One region of the Cupriavidus sp. 05N40 genome, then DNA from elsewhere that is predicted to be linked to it. Evidence: predicted binding sites of a transcription regulator. Region 1 holds the regulator's gene; the other holds the start of a gene.
What was found. The regulator FliA, encoded in region 1, starts transcription of late flagellar genes. The targets are predictions, from matches to a motif close to CTAAAGTTTNNNNNNNNNNNGCCGNTA.
Positions count from the first base shown of each region.

Region 1 (5,205 bases):
AGCGCCGCCCTCGCCCTTTGCCGAAGACCCGGTGCGCGTCGCGGTGGAGCGGTTCCTCGAACGCCAGACCGCCGGGCTGCCCGGCAAGGCCAGCATCCAGGTCGTGCCGCCGTCGGGCGGCCGCGCACCGGAATGCACCCTGCCCGAACCCTTCCTGCCGCCGGGCGCGTCGCCCTGGGGCCGCGTCTCCGTCGGCGTGCGCTGCGGCGGCGAGCGCCCGTGGACGCGCTACGTGCAGGCGCGCGTCGCGGTGGTGGCCGATTACTACGTGGCCGGCCGCAATTTCACCCCCGGCGAGCCAGTAGACCCTTCTGACCTGGAAGTGCGCCAGGGCGACCTTTCCAACCTGCCGCGCGCGGTGGTGACCGACCCCGCGCAGATCGCGGGCGCCGTGGCCGCCAGCCGCATCGCAGCGGGTTCGCCGATGCGCACGGATCTCCTGAAGAAGGCCATTGCCGTGCGGCAGGGACAGAACGTGACGGTGGTGGTCGAGGGGGATTCCTTCCAGCTCAGCAGCGAGGGCAAGGTGATGGCCGAAGCCGCGGTCGGCAGCAATGTGCAGGTGCGGCTCAAGAGCGGCCAGGTGGTCAGCGCGCTGGTGCGCAATGGCGACACGGTGGTGCTGCAGCAATAGGCTGGCGTGCCTGGGTAGCGCAACGGTCTCATGAGACAATGGCGCGCAGCGCTGCAGGATGTGCAGCCGGCATCCCAAGACCGGCGTCCGGCGGGCAGCGTGGCCGGACGGGTCCGTGAGCCGGGCCGGATGGACCCGGGGCGGCCCTAAAGTTCTGCCGCCACCGTCCGATAAGCCAGAGGTACCCAGCAAGGAATCACCGTGAAGATCAATCAGACCACCTCCTCGAGGCCGGGCGACGCCGGCGACGGTGCAACGCGCAGCGTGGCAGGCACCCCCGCCGGCCCGGCCGCCGCCCCGGAAACCCCCGGCGTGCGCGTCAGCCCGCTGGGCGCCCAGGTGCGCGAAATCGGCGCGCGCCTGGTGGAAGACCAAGACGACGACATCGATACCGCCAAGGTGGACGAAATCCGCCAGGCCATCGCCGAAGGACGCATCAAGATCGACCCCAGCAAGATCGCAGACGGTCTGCTGGCGTCGCTGCGCGAACTCAACGGCGGCGCCTGACGCTCGACACCGGCGGCAAAGCCAACCCACGACACTTAGGCAAGCCATGAGCCAGTCCCTGATCCAGAACCTCGCCCGGGAAACCGAGCTCTCCAAGGAATTCGCCGCCGTGCTGGGCGAAGAGCGCGCCATGATCAAGGCGGGCGACTACCAGGCGCTGGTCGGCCTGCTGGATCGCAAGGTCGAACTGGCCGGCTCGCTGCAGACGCTGACGCGCACGCGCGAGGCGCAGATGGGTGCCATGGGGATTCGCCTCGGTGCGGGCGGCCAGCTGTTCGGGCGCGAGATCGTGCCTGCCGTCGAGACCGCATGGCGCGACCTGCTGTTCGCCGCGCGCATGGCGCGCGATGCCAACGCCGTCAATGCGGCCGTGGTGGATGCGCATCTGGAGTTCACGCAGGAAGCCATCCTGGCGCTGCGCCACCGGGGCGAGACGGGCACGTTGTACGGCAAGGACGGGCGAACCCAGCAAGGTCCGCAAGGCGTCAGCCTGGCGGCGGGCTGAACCGGTGTCTTGTCGCCACGGGCTTTCGCAAGCCCGCGGCGAAATGCAGGAAAGACCGAACGAACAAAAAAAGCGGCTTCGCTCCCGGCAGGGAAGGCGAAGCCGCTTTTTTTTGTTCGGGCGCGGTGGCGGAGCCGGTGGCTTGAGGGTTGGAGCCTGAGGCTTGAGACTTGAGGCTTGAGCGGCTGCGGGGGCTTGGGAAGCGGCGCCCGGGCGGAAAGGCCCGGGCCGCCGAATCCATGCACCTGCGGTCTTACCTGTACCCCACCACCACTTGTCCCGACTGTCCCTGCAGGACGGGCGTCAGCGCGCCCTTCCCCGGTACCTGGAACGCGAACACGAATCCCCTGCCTGCGTCATCCCCGCTGAAGGCATCGGTGAGTCCCTCCGCCCCCGGCAGCAACACGCAGCGCTGCGCATTGCAGAGATAGGCCTGCAGATCGAGCGGCGGCGTGCGGGTAAAGCTGTAGCGCCACCGCACGGTGGTGATGGCGCCCTCGGCCTGCGGCAGATACCCGGTCGGGGTGATGGGCGCGGACATGGTGCGCAGGCCCTTGCCATACAAGGCGGGGCCACTCACGGAAGCCGACCACGAATGCAGGGTAGGTCCTGCCGGCGCGGCCCAGCCGTGGCTGCAGCATGCGGCAATGGCCGCCACGGCGATATGGCGGGACCTGGCTTTCATAGCAGCCCGCGCAGCTGCGAACGCAGGCGCGTGATGGCCTGGCTGCGGATCTGGCAGACGCGCGACTCCGTCACCTCGAGCACGGCGCCGATCTCACGCAGGTTCAGCTCCTGGTCGTAGCACAGCGACAGCACCAGCTTTTCCCGCTCGGGCAGTCGCTCGATGGCGCGTATCAGCGCTTCGCGCATGCCGCTCTCCATCAGCACGGTGAGCGGATTGCCGTCGTCGCTGACGCTCAGGTGGCGATCCAGGAAGTCTTCTTCGCCGGAGCGTTCGAAGTCTTCGTAGTGCAGCAGCTGGCAGCCATAGACCTCGTTGAGCAAGGTCTGGTATTCGTCGAGTGGCAACTCGAGCTCCTGCGCCACCTCGGAGTCCAGCGGCGCCCGGCCGAGCGTCTGCTCGAGGCCGCGCACGGTACGCTCGATGCGCCGGGTGAACTGGCGCAGGCTGCGCGATTGCCAGTCGTTGGCGCGCACCTCGTCGAGCATGGCGCCGCGGATGCGCTGGCTGGCATAGGTCTCGAAACGCGCACCGTGCGTATCCTCGTAACGCTTGGCGGCGTCGAGCAGGCCGATCATGCCAGCCTGGATGAGGTCATCGAGCTGCACGCTGGCCGGCAGCTTGGCCGCGAGTTGCAAGGCGATGCGACGCACCAGCGACGCATGCGCGGTCACGGTGTCAGTCTGTTCGAGCTTTCCCTGAATCGTATACATGGTGGAATTCTCGTGAGTCCTAGCTGGCAGGCCCGGCGCTCAGGCCAGGGCCGTGGCCGGCGGCGCCAGCGGCGCGGCCGGAGGGGTTGAACGGGCTACGGCTGGTGAAGGCATGGGAAGCGGCCAGCCGGCGATGCCGACGGCAAGACGGCGCAGGGCGGCAGTGGCCGGCGCCGCCGGATACGCTTCGACCACGCAGCGGCCAAGCGCCGTGCTGCGCTCGACCAGCGGATCGTGCGGCAGGCTGCCGGCAGGACTCGCGTCCACGCCGAGATACTGGCTGGCGGTGCGCGCAAGATTGCCGAGCACGGCGCTGGCGGCGGCGTCGCTGGCGGCGGCATTGACGACCAGGTGGAAACGGCGGCAGGCGTAGAGGTGGTTCAGCTGCTTGATGCAGGCATAGGCGGCCTTGATCGATGCCGGCTCGGCACGCAGCACCACCACCACGTTGTGCGCCATGCCGGCCACCTGCGACAGGGCGCCCTCGGCATCGCTGCGGGCATCGCTGAGCACGGTGCGGTAGCCATTGAACAGGCCCAGGTCGCCCGTGGCCTGCGGGCTGCCGGGCAGCACGCCGATGGTGCCCGCGGGACGTTGCCCCAGCGCGGCCTCCAGCGTGAGCGCACCGCCCAGCACGGCGGCCAGCGTGCCCTCGGGCGCCGCGCCGGCCAAGCGGGTGGCGCGCGCGCCAATGCGGTCTTCGTCGATCAGCAGCACGCGTTCACCCTGCATGGCGAGCGCATTGGCCAGCCCGAGCGCCACCGTGGTGGCACCGGCGCCCGCATCGCTCGCGACCACCGCGATGCGGCGCGTGGCACGCGGCGCCAGCATGCGCCGCAGGCTTTCGGCCTGGTCCAGGGCAAGTGAATTCACGTTTTACTCTCCCTGCACCTGCGCCAGCGCCTTGAACATCCGGCCACCATCGACGAAGCCGTCGGGCTCGGTGGCGGGCGCGGCCGGTACGGTCGGCACGGCAGGTGCGGCACGGCCATTGCGCGCGGGGTAGTTCTCCAGCACGTCCAGCAGCGCCAGCAGGCGGCCCATGCCTTCGACCAGCACGGCAGCATTCGGGGTCTGGCGCGCCGGCGCGCGCGCGGACAGGCGCGCCAGGAAGGCCGCGGCTTCCGTGTCGCCGGCCTGCTCCAGGCGCAGCGCGGCCACGGCCATCTGCAGTGCCAGCAGGCGCGCGCATGCCTGGTTTTCCGCCTGCGCGGCATCGTTGGCGCCGTCCTGGCGTTCGCCCTGGCCGAGATGGTCGAGCGCATGGCGCAGTGTGCGCAGGTGCGCCTCGCCGGCTTCGGCCCAGCGTGCCCAGCGCGCCAGTTGCGCGCCCTCGGCCAGCAGTGCGGGCTCGCACAGCAGGTATTGCACGGCCAGTGTCTGGCCGTTTTCACGGTCGACCAGGCGCGATACCAGCAGGCCGGCCTCGGTGCCGCCCTKGCTGCCGCGCGTGCCGCGCACCTGGCTTTCGAGCACGCGCACCGGCGCTTGCGCGATCCACTGCACGGCATCGCGGCCGCGGTACTCGATCTCTTCGAAGGCATGGAACGTCAGCGTCTCGGCCAGCGCATCGACCTTCAGCGCAACGCCGTTGCTGGCGACGCGCGTGGTCTTGCGGGTGGTGGTCAGCCAGCGCTCACCTGCCTGCTGCCAGCGCGCCAGCGTGGCCGCGGCCGGCATGGTGTCCAGCACATTGACCACGGTACGCGCGGCGGCGATGGCGGCGCCCAGGTTGGCGGCGTCGGTTTCCCAGCCGCCCTGGCTTGCCTGCAGCGCTGGGGCGGTACGCCCGCCCGGCGCCGCGGCGGCAGCCAGCGGCAGGCCGTCGCGGTCGGCCAGCCACAGCGTATGCTGCCACGGGCGCGGCGCGCGGCGGCCGGCCGCGGGCGCGGCCACGGTGGCGCTCAGCGCGAGCACGAAGCGGTCGCACTGGCGGGCGAGATCGCGGCAGGCGGCCTCGCGCACGTGTTGCGCCATCTGGCGCGCCGACGGTGCGCTGTCCGCGCGCTGCTGCCACAGGGTGCGTACCAGGTCGAAGCCGAAGTTGCCCGCGTCGAGCTGGTCCACGCAGTCGCTGACCGCGTTGGCGCTGTCGGTCAGCGAGCGCAGCATGCCCTCGGCGCCGGCGGTGGCCGAAGCACCCGCGGCGCGGGCGCCATCG
Region 1 covers NZ_JBFTND010000072.1:34,341-39,545, reverse strand. The annotation lists gene flgA (flagellar basal body P-ring formation chaperone FlgA) at 1-634, shown strand, start outside; gene flgM (flagellar biosynthesis anti-sigma factor FlgM) at 836-1,141, shown strand; gene AC1DO7_RS17995 (flagella synthesis protein FlgN) at 1,188-1,646, shown strand; gene AC1DO7_RS17990 (flagellar protein FlhE) at 1,900-2,331, opposite strand; gene AC1DO7_RS17985 (RNA polymerase sigma factor FliA) at 2,328-3,044, opposite strand; gene AC1DO7_RS17980 (MinD/ParA family ATP-binding protein) at 3,084-3,917, opposite strand; gene flhF (flagellar biosynthesis protein FlhF) at 3,921-5,205, opposite strand, start outside.

Region 2 (8,495 bases), on a different contig from region 1:
ATGCGCTGATGGACCTGATCGCCAATAACCTGGATATCCTGATCACCGCCACGCCGACCGCCGTGCCGCAGATCAAGGGCGGCAAGGCGCGCGCGCTGGCCGTGACCGGGGCGACGCGCGTGCCCGCGCTGCCGGACGTGCCAACCTTTGCCGAAGCCGGCCTGAAGGACTACAAGGTGATCAACTGGTTCGGCCTGGCGGCGCCCAAGGGCACGCCGCCCGCGCTGGTGGCAAAGCTGCAGGCGGAGGTGAGCAAGAGCGTCAACAGCGCCGAGGTGAAGGAGCGCCTGGCCAGCCTGGGCGCGCAGCCGGGCGGTATCTCACCGGCCGATTTCGCGCGCCGCATCAAGGACGACACGGCCCTGTGGACCCGGGTGGCGAAGGCCGCCGACGTGAAGGCGGAGTAGGCGGAACGCGGCCAGATGGCGACCAGATTGCGGCCAGATGGCGGCCAGATGGCGGCCAGATGGCGGCCAGGTCGCGACAGGAACCCGACAAGAACCCGATAAGGAACGACCATGTATTTCAGAACCGTGCCCAGGGAGATCCCGCTGCAGGTCTTCTCGTCCATGCCCGCCCATTTCCGCAAGGCCGGCGTGCGCTCCGAGTGGGCCGATGCCAACAAGGGCGGGGCCTGCATCGACAGTTTCCTGGAGGGGCCGGTGTTCGATGCAGCCGGCAACCTTTACGTGACCGATATCCCGTTTGGCCGGATCTTCCGTATTTCCCCGGCGGGCGCGTGGTCATTGGTGGCCGAATACAAGGGCGAGCCCAACGGCATGAAGTTCCTGAATGCGCGCGAGCTGGTGGTGGCGGACTACCGCAACGGCCTGCTGCGCGTGCAGGTCGAGACGGGCGAGGTGACGACGCTGCTGGGACGGCGCAACGCCGAGCAGTTCAAGGGCGTAAACGACCTGGTGATCGCCCGCAACGGCGACCTGTATTTCACCGACCAGGGCCAGACTGGCCTGCACGACCCCACCGGGCGCGTCTACCGCCTGCGCGCCGGCGGACAGCTCGACCTGCTGCTGGGCAATGTGCCCAGCCCCAACGGGCTGGCGCTGTCGTGCGACGAGAAGGTGCTGTTCGTGGCGGCCACGCGTGGCAACTGCGTGTGGCGCGCGCCGCTGCAAGCGGACGGCAGCGTGTCCAAGGTGGGGCAGTTCTTCACCTTCTACGGCACCAGCGGGCCGGACGGCATGGCCATCGACGGCCGCGACCGGCTGTTCGTGGCGCATGCCAGCCTGGGCTGCGTGTGGGTGCTCGGCAAGCGCGGCGAGCCCGAGGCCATCCTCGCCAGCACGGCGGGCGCCACCACCACCAACCTGGCCTTCCAGCCCGGCACCCATAAGGTGTTCGTCACCGAATCGGAAACCGGCTCCATCCTGTGCGCCGACCTGGCCGAGGCCGGGCTGGCCGGCTGAGGCTCACTTCGGCAGCAGGTCCTGCAGGTCTCGCAGCGTCGCGCCCCCGCTGGGCACGCCCGGTACGGCGGCGAGCGGGCCGGCGCCCTGGCTGGCGGCCGGGGCAGGTGCCGCCGCGGGACTGGCGGCGCTGACCGGCGTGCCGTGCGCGATGACCGGCACCGCCGACGGGTCCAGCCGGCCGTTCTGGCCCAGCGCGACCTGGCCGCAACCGCTCAGGAAGCCGTCCTTCTTCAGGCTGTTGGTGATGTCGATGGCAAGCACCGCCGCGCGTTCCTCGATGGGGATCGCCTGGGCGCCGCGGCTGAACGAGTACTTGCCCTTCCACACCGCGCGGTTCTGCATGGCATCGGTCAGCGTGGTGCCGTAGTTGATCGACATGCGGTTGCCGTAGGCGCCGATCACACCCCCGCCATTGGCGATGGTCAGGATGGAATCCGCCCGGAAGCCGCGCATCTTGTTCGTGAGGGCGGACGAGTCCAGCTCCAGGCCCGATAGCTCGTCATAGGCCGCTTCCACGCCACACTGCTTGGCCAGCTCGCGGAACTTGGCGGCGAACGCCAGCGAGAAATCGTTGTTCCAGCCCATGCCCGTCGTGCCCACCACATACATGCGGGCGGGCTTGCCGTTATAGTCGGTGGCGCGGGTAGAGACGGCGACGGTCGCCGGCGCGCACCCGCCCAGCAGCAACAGGACGGCAGCGGCGGCAGCGGTGCCAATACGGTATGTGTGGTTCATGCTCGTCGTTACTTCACATAGGAAAAGTAGTAGGGGCTGGAGACGGACCGCATCACGTAGCGCCCGTTGCCTTCGGTCAGCCGGTAGCAGGTTTGCATGCTGCTGAACCTGGGGTCGCCCATTTCGATGCAGACCTGACCGGCCTCCTGCTCGATGCGGTAGCGGCCGGGCGAAGTGCCGCGGCTGACCGAGTTGGTGACATCGAGGCTGCCGCCTTCGCGGATATCCATCCACAGCGTGACACCCGAAGGCGCGGTGGCGTTGATGCGGCCGAGATGCGCGAAGTGCGCGGCCAGCTCGGCGCCGGTGAGCTGCCGGTCTTGCGCGCCGGCCGCCGGCTGCGGCGCCGGAGGCCGTGCTTGCGCGGCGGGCGCCGGGGGCGCTGTCTCGCTGCGAAAGCGCTGCAGCGCCAATGCCGACCTGGCCGGCACCTCGCCGATCCATTGCGCGGGCACGGCGAAGTTGAGGTTCTGCGCGTCGGTGCGCATCAGGTAGGTGATGCCGATCAGCTGGCCGTCGGCATTGAACAGGCCGCCGCCGCTGGACCCGGGCGAGATCGGCGCGGTGGTCTGGATACGCACCACGCGGCCGTTGGCGTCCTTGTTCAGGGAGGAGAGCAGGCCGTCGCTGAGCGTCAGCTCAAAGCCGCGCGGCGCACCGATGGCATAGACTTTCTGGCCCACCTTGAGCGACGCGAGCGGGGCGATCTTCACGGGCGGCGCGCCCAGCCCCTTCGCCTGCAGCACGCACAGGTCGCGCTCCACATCGGCATGCACCAGGCGCGCGACGTGCATGGTGTTCTCGCGCCGGATGCCGATGGACTTGCCATTCTTGAGGACATGGCAGTTGGTGACCAGTTCTTCCGGGCCGGTGACCACCGAACTGCCCAGGCCGATCGTGCCGCCCTGCGCGTCGAACACCGTGACCACCCAGATGCTTGGCGACTCCCGTTCATACAATTCCGCCGAATCCAGCGCAAGGCCGGAGAGGGGGATGCCGGCAGTCAAACACGAAATTGCGACGTAACCCGCGATTTTTTTCGCCCGACCCATGATGTTGTTGTTGGTGACTGTTTTCTTGCCGGATTCAGCCGCTGCCCGGGCTGTCCGGTCTTTCCCGGCCTGCTTTGCAGACGCTGCAGGCGATCTGGCCGGGGCTGCCTATCATAAACGTTCCGCCCGCCGCGCTAAAGCTTTGTGGCTGCCAGCCGACAATTAACGGGCAGGAATATCCCCGGGTGGTGCCGCGGCTTTTCCGGCCGGACTGCCGGCATCCTCGCCACCCGCCCACCCAACCGCAACCTGGAACAGGACAATTCATCCATGGATACCTCCATCGTCAGCGCGGCGAGCAACCCCGGGACCGACCCGGTCAGCTTGCTGATGCTGCGCAAATCGCTTGACCTGCAGGCCAACAGCGTGGCCACGCTGATGGCATCGGCGGCGCCGGTCGGCGTGCCCGCCAGCAACCCCCCGCATCTGGGCCAGAACATCGACATCAAGGTGTGACAACGGGGCAGCCCGCGTCCGGGGTGACCCCGGGCGGGGGCTGTCTATTTCGGGGTGCCGGCGTGCCGGCGCCGTTCCCGTTCATGCGGTAATCTCCACCATCCCGTCACAATGGCGCGGCCGCTTTCATCGAACGGGAACACACGAATGAACGTACTGATATTCGGCGCGACCGGCATGGTCGGACTGGGCGTGCTGCGCGAATGCCTGCTGGCCGAAGACGTGGCGCGCGTGCAGACGGTAGGCCGCACGCCGACCGGCCAGCAGCATCCCAGGCTGACCGAACTGGTGCATGCGGACCTGCTGCACTACGACGGGATCGAGCCGGCGCTGACAGGTTTCGACGCGTGCTTCTTCTGCCTGGGCGTGTCCTCGGGCGGCATGTCCGAAGCCGAGTACACGCGCGTGAGCTACGACATCACGCTGGCCGCCGCGCAGGTYCTGGCCCGGCTCAACCCGCAGATGACCTTTGTCTATGTTTCCGGCGCGGGGACCGACAGCACGGAGAAAGGGCGCTCGATGTGGGCGCGGGTGAAAGGGCGTACCGAGAACGCGTTGCTGAAATTGCCGTTCAAGGCAGCGTATATGTTCCGCCCGGGCGGTATCCAGCCGTTGCACGGCATCCGTTCCAAGACGGCGGCCTACCGGATTCCCTACATGATTGCGGCGCCGGTGCTGCCTTTGCTGCGGCGCTTGTTTCCGGCTTATCTCACTACTACCGAGCAGGTGGGGCGTGCCATGCTGATTGTGGTGCGGAGGGGGTTTCCTCGGGGGGTTGTCGAGGCTCGGGATATTGATGGTATGCGGTAGTTTTTGCTTTTTTTTGGCTTTTTTGGGCTTGGCGGCTTGAGTCTCATTTGGCGTTTATGCGTATGAGGGTGTGCTTTGCGTCTCTGGGCCTAGCGGCGCGGGCTTGGTAGCCCGTTCGCACACATGTAAGTGTCACTTTTCTTTTCTCGAAAAGAAAAGTAACCAAAAGAAAGCGATTCTTGCAGAAGGCTGGGCGCTCAGATTTTATGGGTGGTGGTGGTTTCGTGGTGGGTCTCATGGCTTTGGCTGGGCTGCTGGCGCTACCGGTTTGCTCGCCTGCGGCATCGCGGGTGGCGTTCGATTCGTGGTGGCGCTGCATGATGGCGTTGGCCCAGGTAGTTCAGGCTGCTGCCGCGACCGGGGTGGATGGGCGCGTCATAGGAACGGCGCTCGATTCGTGGTGGGCGCGGTGACCCCTGTTTGAGCTCGGTGCRTCATAGCTCGGACCTGTCAGAAATTTTGTGTTTGGGGCATAACATGTCGCCACCCGGTACACCCGGTACACCCGGTACACCCGGTACACCCGGTACACCCGCGCACCGGTCCACCGCGCCCACCACGAAACCAAGAGGGTGCTATGTCGTGGTCGCTTAAGCCGGTYACGGCAGATGGCCGAACAAGCAGTGCGCCCGCCATCATAGGTCTGACCCCGAAACCACTGTCGCCCGCAAGATCGCGGCCGCCCGCCCCGGTAACGGCAGGATGCAAGCAGAACCAAGAACCCCACGACGAAACCAGCAACACGAGAAACCCCAAGGTTTCTGCCCCTGCCGGCCAGGCAGCCCGCTTTCTTTGCCTACTTTCTTTTCGGGGAAAAGAAAGTAGGTCGCTCCGGGGGAGCGAAAGCCTTTGAATTTGACTTTGAATTAGCCTTTGACTTTGAATTAGCCTTTTACTTTGAATGAGCCTTTGGCTTTGAATTAGCCTTTGACTTTGTCTTTGAATTTAAGCCTTTAAATCCAACGCGAAAAAACGAAATGACACTCACCAGAATACCCAAACCTAGGCACCAATCATCCCATCTTAAACACTATCCCCGCGCCCGCCCCGCCAACACCTGACTCAGCCCCAGCCCAGCCACGGCCGACAAGGCCGAAAACAAAAACACCGAGCTATAACCCGCATGGCTGGCAATCACCCCGGCCACCGGCCCTGTCACCCCCAGCGACAAATCCAGAAACAGCGCATAAGCACCCAGCGCCGAACCGCGGTTGCTGGCCGGCACCAGCTTGACCGCTTCCATGCCCAGCGAAGGAAACACCAGCGCAAAGCCGAATCCGGTAACGGCCGCGCCGGCCAGCGCCATGGCCGGGGAGTCCGCCATCCAGATCAGCGCCAGCCCGAGCGCTTCCACCGCGAACGAGCACAGCGCCACCCGGTAGCCGCCAAAGCGGCCGATGCTGTCGGCCAGCAACAGCCGCGCGACGATGAAGCTCACGCCAAGGCTGGTCAGCGCAAGCGCGGCATGGTCCCAGCCATGGCTGGCGTAGTACAGCGTGACGAAGGCCGTGATGGTGCCGAAGCCCACCGAGCCCAGCGCCAGGCACAGGCCGAACGGCGTCATGTGGCGGAACACGGTGCGGAAGGGCATGCGCGCGCCCTTGACGGTGGGCACCGCCGTCTTGCGGCGCGCCAGCGCGAACGCGGCCGCCGCCAGCGCGGTGGTGGCCAGGCCCAGCGTGGCGAAGCCCCAGTGTTTGTCGAGCAGCACGCCCAGCGGCGCGCCCAGCCCCAGCGCCCCGTAGGTGGTCATGCCGTTCCACGAGATCACCTTGCCGGTGAAGCGCGGACCCACGTCGCCGATGCCCCAGGCGATGGTGCCGGTGGTGACCAGGCTCTCGCCCGCGCCCAGCACCAGCCGCCCGGCGAACAGCCACGCCAGGCTAAGCCATGGCGTGCCTGCGAATGTGCTGGACAGCATGACCAGCAGGCCGCTGCCGGCGCACAGCGCGAGCCCGAGCGTGACGGATTTCTTCGGGCCTTGCAGGTCGCACAGGTTGCCGGCCCAGGCCCGGCTGAGCAGCGTGGCCAGGTACTGGATGCTGACCGCGAGGCCGGCGACCACCGTGCCGTAGCCCAGGTCGCCGTGCACGAAGCCGGGCACCACCGCCAGCGGCAGCCCGACGGTCAGATAGGCGATGAAGTTGAAGAAGACGATGGCGACGATGCGCCGGCTGATGCTGCCTTGACGGTGTTCCCCGGACGGGGCGGCGAGCGTCGGACTGTTTGCGGACATGCGATGCGGGGCGGAATGGCGATATGACGGAACAACGGGGTCGGCACAGGCGGGTCCATCGCGCGGCGGCGGCCGGGCAACGGGCTGTGGCGGGGAAGGCGGCTTGGGCTTGCCGGCGGCTACTCGCGTCGCGCGGTGGACGCGGCAAGGCGGGGGCGGCGCGGCTTCAGGACTGGCAAGGACATGGCAGGGCGGGCGGTTGGCCGGCGCTTGTCCCCAGATGCGGGCCGGTGAAAAGAATCCGCCCGGTCATGTGCGATCGCGCCGGGCTGGTATCGCGATTTTAAGCGTCTGTTTAGTTCGTGTAAATCGGCAACGGGATTTACCGTTGCATCCATGCTCGAACCCGAGCCGGTCCGGTGAAAAAGTTATCCATGAGCATCTTTTTCTTGCCTGGCGCGCATTGCGGCGGCCCGTGCACGTAGGTCGCGGGAGGCGGACAATGGCCGCTGGCTGTGCAAGGTGTCTTCTCCGTGGATGGCTGACCCAATGAAAGGACCGATCATGCAACTCGGAATCGTGGGGCTTGGGCGCATGGGCGCGAACATCGCAAGGCGGCTGCTGCGCGGGCAGCACGAGGTCGTGGTGTACAACCGCAGCGCGGACAAGGTGCAGGAACTGGTGAGCGAGGGCGCCCGCGGCGTTTCCAGCATCGAAGACCTGGTCGGCAAGCTCGAGGCGCCGCGCGCCGTCTGGGTCATGCTGCCGGCCGGCGAGCCCACCGAGCAGATGATCGCGTCGCTGGCCGGCTTGCTGGCGCCCGGCGATGTGATCATCGACGGCGGCAATACCTTCTACAAGGACGACATCCGGCGTGCCGGCGAACTCGCCGGGCGCCAGCTTCACTACATGGATGTGGGCACCTCCGGCGGCGTGTGGGGGCTGGAGCGGGGCTACTGCCTGATGATCGGCGGCCCGGCCGAGGTGGTGGAGCGGCTCGATCCGCTGTTCGATGCCCTGGCCCCCGGCTACGGCACCATTCCCCGCACGCCGGGGCGCGATCCGGCCAGGAGCCGTGCCGAGCGCGGTTATATCCATGCCGGCCCGGCCGGCGCCGGGCATTTCGTCAAGATGGTCCACAACGGCATCGAGTACGGCCTGATGCAGGCCTATGCCGAGGGCTTCGACATCCTCAAGACCCGGTCCTCCGGGAGCCTGCCCGAAGCCGAGCGCTTCCAGATCGACCTAGCCGACGTGGCCGAGGTCTGGCGGCGCGGCAGCGTGGTGTCCTCCTGGCTGCTCGACCTGACCGCGCAGGCGCTTGCCGGCGACGTGGCGCTGTCGCGCTTTCCCGGCGAGGTGGCCGACAGCGGCGAGGGCCGCTGGACCATCGACGCCGCGGTCGAGCAAGCCGTGCCGGTGCCCGTGCTGTCCAGCGCGCTGTTCGCGCGCTTCCGCTCGCGACAGGACCATACCTACGGCGAGAAGCTGCTCTCGGCCATGCGCTTCGGCTTCGGCGGCCACGTGGAATACGTCAGCGGCGGCGACGCGGAGAAGACGTGATGGCGGCCGCCGCGAAGGAGGCCGCCGGGAAGCCCCGCGCCGGCGCCCGGCGTGGCATGCAGAAGGTCCCCAAGCCGCCGCCGGCCACGCTGTTCCTGTTCGGCGCGCGCGGCGACCTGGTGCAACGCCTGCTGGTGCCTGCGCTCTACAACCTGCGCCGCGACGGCTTGCTGTGCGATGGCCTGGACCTGGTCGGCGTGGACCACAATCCCATGACCGATGCCGCCTTCCGCGCGCGGCTGGCGCAGGGCATCCGTGCCCGCGCCCGTCCCGGCG
Region 2 covers NZ_JBFTND010000212.1:1,626-10,120, reverse strand. The annotation lists gene AC1DO7_RS33905 (Bug family tripartite tricarboxylate transporter substrate binding protein) at 1-407, shown strand, start outside; gene AC1DO7_RS33900 (SMP-30/gluconolactonase/LRE family protein) at 519-1,424, shown strand; gene AC1DO7_RS33895 (hypothetical protein) at 1,428-2,162, opposite strand; gene AC1DO7_RS33890 (S1C family serine protease) at 2,171-3,121, opposite strand; gene AC1DO7_RS33885 (YjfB family protein) at 3,485-3,670, shown strand; gene AC1DO7_RS33880 (NAD(P)H-binding protein) at 3,818-4,480, shown strand; gene AC1DO7_RS33875 (MFS transporter) at 5,511-6,716, opposite strand; gene gnd (phosphogluconate dehydrogenase (NAD(+)-dependent, decarboxylating)) at 7,110-8,219, shown strand; gene zwf (glucose-6-phosphate dehydrogenase) at 8,276-8,495, shown strand, end outside.
Region 2: the regulator FliA is predicted to act here: its motif matches at 3,349-3,375, upstream of AC1DO7_RS33885 (YjfB family protein).